2 regions of the Candidatus Pelagibacter ubique HTCC1062 genome follow, and region 2 is predicted to be linked to the other one. Evidence: riboswitches for the same ligand, from Rfam matches in the RefSeq annotation. Region 2 holds a riboswitch; the other holds the start of a gene.
What was found. A riboswitch is a leader RNA that binds a small molecule or an ion and turns the genes downstream of it on or off. The one in region 2 is predicted to bind S-adenosylmethionine.
Positions count from the first base shown of each region.

Region 1 (4,241 bases), 270 kb from region 2:
ACTCCCACCTATGAATATTAATGAGTGGAATTTTTATTTCACAGAATACAAAAAAATTCCTGAATATAAAAATATTAACTACGGCATGTCCTTAGATGAATTTAAAGTTATTTTTTATTGGGAGTATGCTCATAGATTGTTAGCAAGATTTGTAGGTTTGTTTACTTTAGTGCCTTTGCTTTTCTTTACTCTCTATTTTAAAAAAACTCTGCATTATTCTAATAAATATTATTGGATTTTTTTCCTTGTGTGTCTTCAGGGGTTCATCGGTTGGTATATGGTATCTAGTGGATTAATTGAAAATAATGACGTTAGTCACTTTAGACTTAGCATTCATTTATCTTTGGCTTTATTTATTTTATGTTTAATTTTTTGGTATATTTTAGATATTCATAAAATTAAAAAATTTGAAAATAAAATTCCAAATTTATTTTTATTATTCATACTTAAATTGATAGTTTTGCAGATTGTATTGGGTGCTTTCTTATCAGGTTTAGATGGTGGTCTCATCTATAATTCATGGCCTGATATGAATGGTAGTTTTTTTCCAAATGATGTTAGTTATGGTGATTTAATTACTACTCAATTATTTAACAACCCATCAATTATTCAATTTTTGCATAGATCAACTGCATATTTGCTTCTTTTTTTTATAATCATTTTAAATTTTATCTATTTTAAAAAACAATATGATTTTAAATATGTATTATTTTTTGATGTTGCTATCTTGTTTCAAATTTTTTTAGGAATTATAACTTTGATTTCTGGTGTAGAGATTACATATGCTTCACTACACCAGCTAGGTTCAATATTAGTTTTGAGTTCTTATTTTTTGATATTATATAAAAACTCTAACTAACTGCTTTCAAATTCCCTTTAGAAGATTTATTTAAAGCTTGGTCTAAATCCTCAATAATGTCATCTATATGCTCAATACCAATACATAATCTTACGTATCCAGGAGTTACACCTGAGGCTAACAATTCTTTTTCTGTTAACTGACTATGAGTTGTTGTTGCAGGATGAATTGCTAAACTTCTTGCATCCCCAATATTTGCAACATGATAAAACATTTTTAAAGACTCGATAAATCTCTTACCTGCTTCAATACCACCTTTGAGCTCGATACCAACTAAACCACCATTTCCTTCATTAAGGTATTTTTTAGCACGATCAGCAATTTTACCTTCATGTTCTGTTGGATAGATTACTCTTGTTACTTCTTTATTTTTCTTTAAATAGTCAACAACTTTTGATGCATTTGAGCAGTGTTGTTTCATTCTAAGAGCAACTGTTTCAAGCCCTTGAATAATTCCAAATGCATTGTCAGGTGATAGGGCAGAACCAAGATCTCTTAGTAATGTAACCCGCGCTCTTACTGCAAAAGAAACATTAGCCCCAGTCAATTCTGGAACCACTTTTCCCCATATAGCTCCACCGTAACTTGCGTCAGGTTCGTTAAATAAAGGTTGTCTTTTGGGATCAGCTGTCCAATCAAAATTACCTCCATCAACTAAAGCTCCACCTACAACTGTACCGTGACCACCTATATATTTTGTTAATGAATAAACTACTACAGCAGCACCATGTTCTAAAGGTTTGCAAATTACAGGAGCAGCTGTGTTGTCCATTATTAATGGTATATTGTATTTTTTACCAATATCAGAAACTTCTTTAATTGGAAAAACTCTCAAATAAGGATTTGGTAAAGTCTCACCATAAAAAGCTCTAGTTTTATCATCAACAGCTTTTTCAAAGTTTTTTGGGTCAGAAGGGTCTGCATATCTAACTTCAATACCAAGTTTACTTAATGTATGCGTGAATAACGAAATAGTACCTCCATATAAATCCGTAGAGCTGACTATATTATCTCCGGCTTGTGCAACGTTTAAAATTGCAAAAGTTGATGCGGTTTGTCCAGATGCTACTGTTAAACAGGCTAATCCTCCTTCTAATGAAGCAACTCTTTTTTCAAGAGCATCATTTGTTGGATTCATTATTCTTGTATAAATATTTCCAAATTCCTTAAGAGCAAACAAATTTGCAGCATGTTCAGTACTATCAAATTGATACGATGTTGTTCTATAAATTGGAACTGCTACTGCTTTGGTTGTTGGATCACTTCTATAATCACCACCATGTATAGCTATAGTCTCAGGGTTTTGTCTTTTTGTACTCATCTTAATACTCCTTTTTTAGTACTTTTGCTTTATGCAAGGCGTACAATACAGTTCAAATGCGCCTACCGATAATGTGGTTAAAAAATCCTTTTTAGCAATAACTAGCCTGCAATAGGAACAAATCGGCTATATAAAAATATCATTTAAGCAAGATATTGCAAGAGAAATATAAAATTGACATTATATCTAATAATAGTATTAATCCTCGCACAATGACAAAATTTCTAAAAAGTGGTGATTTAAACAGTAACTGGTTTGAGATAGACGCTAAAAATGCTGTAGTTGGCAGATTAGCTTCTATTATTGCTATGATTGTTAGAGGAAAAAATAAAACAACTTTTACACCTCATATGGATGATGGTGATTTTGTTGTTGTTAAAAATGTTGAACAAGCAAAGTTCACAGGAAAAAAATTTAAAGATAAAAAATATTATAGACATACTGGTCACCCAGGTGGAATTAAAGAAATTACTCCTGAAAAGTTATTAGAAAAAAATAAACCTGGCGAGACATTAAAATTAGCTATTAAAAGAATGTTACCTGGGGGAGTTCTAGGAAGAAAACAGTTAACTAAAGTAAAAATTTATGCTGGTGAAGAACACCCTCATGCAGCACAAAACCCAAAACTTTTAGACCTAGGTAAATTAAACAGTAAAAATTTAATAAGAAATTAATATGGTAACAACAGCTACACCAAATAAAGTATCTACAAAAAAACCTAAAATTAAATTAGATTTTAAAGATAGTAAATACGCAACTGGTAGAAGAAAAAAATCTATTGCAAAAATTTGGGTGAAAAAAGGTACAGGCAAAATTTACGTTAATGGCAGAACTATGGATGAGTATTTCACTAGCGGAAGTCACAAAATGCAAATCACAAGACCATTTGAGATTATAAACCAAGCAACTGATTATGATGTAAGATGTAGCGTAGCAGGTGGTGGTCACACAGGTCAAGCTGGTGCAATGGTTCATGGTATTGCTAAAGCATTAATCTTATTTGATTCAGAGAATAGAGCAGTACTTAAGACAGAAAAGCTTAATACTAGAGACTCTAGATCGGTTGAAAGAAAAAAACCTGGTCGTAGAAAAGCAAGAAGAAGCTTCCAATTCTCGAAAAGATAATTCTTTTTTAACTCTAAACTGTTATAATAAAAAAAATGCCTAAGCTTAATGTTTTAGTTGCTGGTTCAACAGGTTATATTGGTGTTCAATTAATTAAATTATTAGTTAAACACAGCAATGTTAACATTAAATATCTTTGTGGTAATACGTCTGTTGGAAAAAATATTTCAAGTTATGAAAAGTCATTAAGTTCAAAAAAATTACCTAAAATTATTAGATACAATAAAGAACTTTTAAAAAACATAGACCTTGTTTTTACAGCTCTACCTAATGGTGAAGCACAAGATATTTCAAATGATTTATTAAAACACAATATATTAATTGATTTAGCTGCAGACTTTAGACTTAATAAAGCATCAAATTATCTAAAATGGTACAAACAAAAACACAGATCTGTCAAAAATATTAAAAAATCAATTTATTCATTACCAGAAATAAATGGTGACAAATTAAAGAAATTTAATATTATCGGATGTCCAGGTTGCTACCCAACATCAATACTTTTACCACTTATTCCATTAGTTAGGAAAAATTTAATAAAAACAGATAATGTTATTATAGATTCAAAATCTGGTTACTCTGGTGCTGGAAGAGGCGTGCATAAAAAATATAAGAATAAAAATCTTTATGAATCCTTAAGCGCTTATGGTGTTGGTTTCCATAGACATAACTCTGAAATTCAACAAGAAATCGAAAACTACACTAAAAAGAAATTTTCTTTTACATTCACACCCCATTTAACACCAATGTTTAGAGGGATACTTAGTACTATTTACTTAGACCTTAACAAAGGTGTAGGTATTAAAAATTTAGAAAACACTTTAAAGAGTCAATATTCAAAAAACAGATTCGTTAAAATTTTAAAAACAAATTCATTGTTAAGTACAAATGACGTAATTAACACAAATAATTGCTCTATAGTAATTTGTAAAACTA
Region 1 covers NC_007205.1:1,003,830-1,008,070, reverse strand. The annotation lists gene SAR11_RS05160 (COX15/CtaA family protein) at 1-859, shown strand, start outside; gene SAR11_RS05155 (O-acetylhomoserine aminocarboxypropyltransferase/cysteine synthase family protein) at 852-2,180, opposite strand; SAM riboswitch class V at 2,185-2,253, opposite strand; gene rplM (50S ribosomal protein L13) at 2,393-2,854, shown strand; gene rpsI (30S ribosomal protein S9) at 2,856-3,305, shown strand; gene argC (N-acetyl-gamma-glutamyl-phosphate reductase) at 3,341-4,241, shown strand, end outside.
Region 1: it holds a riboswitch for S-adenosylmethionine, as region 2 does, so the genes downstream of both, SAR11_RS05155 (O-acetylhomoserine aminocarboxypropyltransferase/cysteine synthase family protein) here and SAR11_RS03785 (homocysteine S-methyltransferase family protein) in region 2, are expected to answer to the same signal.

Region 2 (4,241 bases):
AAACTTTTTAAGTATTCACCTCTCATATCTTGTTCACTATCAACTGGAGGGACTGGAAAGTAACCACCTTTTACTGGAGGTCTATGACCCATATTTCCATTTGCATACTCTGTTCCAGAATTATAAGGACCTTCTTTACTATCTATTTTAAAACCAGTGTTGTTTGGATCATTATTAATTCTAACATCATCAAAAACAAAAAATTCAGGTTCAGGACCAAAAAAAGCTTTATCACCAATGCCAGATTTTTTTAAATATGCTTCTGCCTTTTTAGCTGTTCCTCTTGGGTCTCTCTCATAAGGAGATCTTTTAACAGCATCTAAAATATCACAAAAAAGGATTAGAGTATTATGAGATGTAAAAGGGTCCATAATCATTCTAGAAGTATCAGGTATTAAAATCATGTCAGACTCGTTAATTGCCTTCCAACCAGCAATAGATGAACCATCAAAAAATACACCTTCATTTAACATTTCTTCATCAACGATAGTGTGATCCATTGTTAAATGTTGAAGTTTTCCTCGAGGGTCAGTAAATCTTAAATCAACAAATTCAACTTCTTTTTCCTTCATGAATTTTAGAACATTGGCAGCAGTCATAGTTTCTCCTTTTTTAAATTTTGTGGTCAATTAATAACAAATGTTTCTTTAATAATATTGCTTGAATAATAAATATCACCTATGCGTTTTTTACATATGAATTACAACATTATTTGTTAAATTATCAATCAATTATTAGTTGAAATATGAGCTTATTAGATAAAGAACCTGTTAAAAGAGCTGAAAAATTTCTTAAAAACTTTGACCAATCCTTAGAGGTAATAGTTTTAGAAAATTCAGCAAGAACAGCACAGGATGCAGCAACAGCTTTAGCTTGTGATGTAGGTGCAATTGTCAAAAGCTTATTATTTAAAGCGGAAAATACTTTTATATTATGCTTAGTAGCAGGCGATAAGAGGTGTTCATTAAATAAACTAAAAAAAGTTAAAGATAAAAAAGATATTTCAATGGCATCACCAGAAGAAGTTAAGACACAAACGGGCTATACAATAGGGGGTGTCTCACCTGTTGGGCATTTAGAGAGAATTGAAATTATAATAGACAATTCTTTAGAAAGGTTTAATGAATTGTTTGCTGCAGCTGGACATCCAAACTGTGTATTTAAAACAAACTATAACGATATTCAAAAGATTACGAATGGAAAAGTTGAAGATATAATTGAATGAGACAACCTAGATTAATTGATTATACATTATTAGTAGTTTTAGCTTTAATATGGGCATCAGCTTTTTTTAATATCAAAATTGCAACAGAATCTTTTGGACCAATTACAATTGCATTCTTGAGAGTTTTTTTTGGATCAATTCCAGTATTATTATTATGCTTTTATAAAAAAATTAAGATTGAAGCATTTTCCAAAGATTGGTATTGGTTTGCTATAATAGGATTTGTCAATTTGGTATTACCTTTTTTCTTAATAGCTTACGGTGTAAAATCTGTACAAAGTAATTTGGCAGCAATCTTAATGTCAACAACACCCTTGAGTTCAACAATATTGGGTCACTTTTATACAAAAAATGAAAAGTTCAATTTAGTTAAAACTTTTGGAATACTAATTGGTTTTTCAGGTATTATTTATTTGTTTTCAGATAATTTATTAATAAATGATAGTAATTTTATTTCTGCGTTATTAATATTGCTTGGGTCAACTTGTTATGTTATTGGAGGAGTTTTAACTCTTAAAATTAGTAAGAAAAAAAATGAAAATGTAACAGGCTCTATATTAATTTGGGCTATCCTAATTTTAATACCATTTGTTTATTTTATTGAAAAACCATGGAATTCAATTCCAAGCATTGAATCTACAATATCAGTAGTTTATTTAGGAATGGTTTCAACAGGTGTTGCTTGGTTGCTAAGATTTAAAATTCTAAAAGATAATGGTCTTATATTTCAATCACAAGTCTCTTACTTAATTCCAATATTCGGTACTATATTGAGTTATATTTTTTTAAAAGAAATAATAACACCTAAAATTTTATTATCTTTATTAGCAGTTGTTGTTGGAATTTACTTTGTTAAAAAAGCAGATCAAAAAAAAACTACTTAAACTGAACCATTTCTTTAATATGAGATGGTCTTGTTTCGCAACATCCACCTAAAATAGTAGCACCAGCATTTTTAAATTTTTTAACAAAATTTGCCATCAATTCGGGTGTTAAATCTTTTCTTTGACCCAAAAATTCATTTGGGTTACCAGTTTTACTGACATTATAACTATTAGTATAACCATCTTTAGGATTAGTTGTCACAAAAGCATTAAGCTTAAATCCAAACGGAACACCTAAATTTTTTACTTCTTCTAAATTTTCATAAAAGTTTTCAGGTGAAACACAGGATAAAATTAATCCTAGTAAATTATTATGTTTAATATTGTTAATAATATCTGATATTTTTTCACCACTTGGAAGATTTATTCCTTCAGAAATGTGAGCACCTATTAAGTATGGCTTATTAAATTCTTCAATTGCTTCAATTGCTAATTTAAACTCTTTTACACTAGACAAAACATCTAAGTAAAAAAAATCAATATAAGGATCTAATAATTTTGCTTGATCATAAAAATTTTGCTTAATTTCATCATCTGGTCTTGTATCTTCTTCGTATGTTAAATATTGAGGTGGAAGACCGCCTGCAATTAACACGTTAGGATGTTGTTCTTTAGCTTTCTGAGCTATTTCACCAGCTTTTTTGTTTAAGTATTCAAACTTATCTTCAATTTTATTATCACGTAATCTTATTCGTCTAGTAGTAAAGGTTGCTGTAACAATAACTTCAGCACCCGCTTTAATAAAGTCTAAATGTGTGTCTAGTAAGAGTTGATGGTATTCTTCTTTTAAAACAGCATTTGCACTCCACAATGTGCCGTTTGGCTTCATACCACGAGCTAACAATTCTTGTCCCATACCACCATCTAAAATTCGTGTTGTTTTAAAAAAATTAATATCCATTTTTATTCCTTACTTTTTTAGTGCTTTAGCTCTATGCAAGGTGCACAATACAGTTCAACTACCTTTACCAATTATATAATGATTTCCTTTTTAGCAGTTAGCACCTGCAATATGGATCAAATCGGTAAAATATTTATATATCTATTAGACTGATTAGTAAATCACTTCTTGAATAATATTTTAGCATTAAATGAGAAGGATCTTCTCTCACCATCAACGTTAAATGGATAAGCTGTGTGCATTAAATAATTTGGAAAAATCAATAGGTCTCCTAATTTAGGGTTTAAATTATAGATACTTTTACTTAAAAAGTTTTTTTGACCATTAATAAAATCAATAGTTCCATTAGTTTTAATCTTTTTATTCTTAACTAATTTATTTTGATTCATATCTTTTGGGATTTTAAGATATCCAACACCTGACAGTTGTCCTTCATGATAATGAATTGGATTATATTCATTTTTTAATTGCCTAACCACCCATAGATTTATTATCTTAATTTCTTTAATTTTTTTAACGCCTGACTTATCAAGGTAAACTTTAATATTTTTTAGTAATTCTTTAGACAAACTCTTATTAATTAAAGTTTTGGGTATCTTAATTTCATTCCTAATTTGACTTGCAAGTTTAGAGCTATAATCATTTTTTTTAGATAATTGAGACTTATCAATGTGATTATTTAATATAGTAATAATTTTTTTGGATAACTTTGTTTTTCCTATAGTGGGTCCAAATGCTCTAAATGTTTTCATAATCTTTCTATAATAATTTAATACTTCTGTTATGCAAACAACTTCAGTCCCATTCGAATAGCGACAAATATGACAAGTCCTGATGTCACTAGAGCTAATATTCTTGCAGGAAAAATTTTAAGATTTAAATAGTTTCCAAGCTGGCCGCCTATTAAAACAAAAAAAAATAATGGCCAATAATCATAAATTCCATTTATTGTTGATGCCTTTGTAAATTGGCCAGCAAGTCCTGATAAAGAATTAATCAGTATGAATAATGATGCTGCTGTTGCAATGTTTTTTGCTTTATCTACTCTAATTAATAACAATATAGGGCTTAAGAAAATTCCACCACCAATTCCAACTACACCAGACACAAATCCAATAGATGCACCAATTAATATTGATAATATTTTTGGTATCTTTTTATAAACTTCAATTTTTTGATCAAAAGATTGAAATTTCATGAGAAGTAGAACTCCTGCTAGTGCTAAGACTAA
Region 2 covers NC_007205.1:729,768-734,008, forward strand. The annotation lists gene glnA (type I glutamate--ammonia ligase) at 1-599, opposite strand, end outside; gene SAR11_RS03775 (YbaK/EbsC family protein) at 746-1,225, shown strand; gene SAR11_RS03780 (DMT family transporter) at 1,222-2,109, shown strand; gene SAR11_RS03785 (homocysteine S-methyltransferase family protein) at 2,102-3,010, opposite strand; SAM riboswitch class V at 3,020-3,083, opposite strand; gene SAR11_RS03790 (2OG-Fe(II) oxygenase family protein) at 3,172-3,762, opposite strand; gene SAR11_RS03795 (sulfite exporter TauE/SafE family protein) at 3,792-4,241, opposite strand, start outside.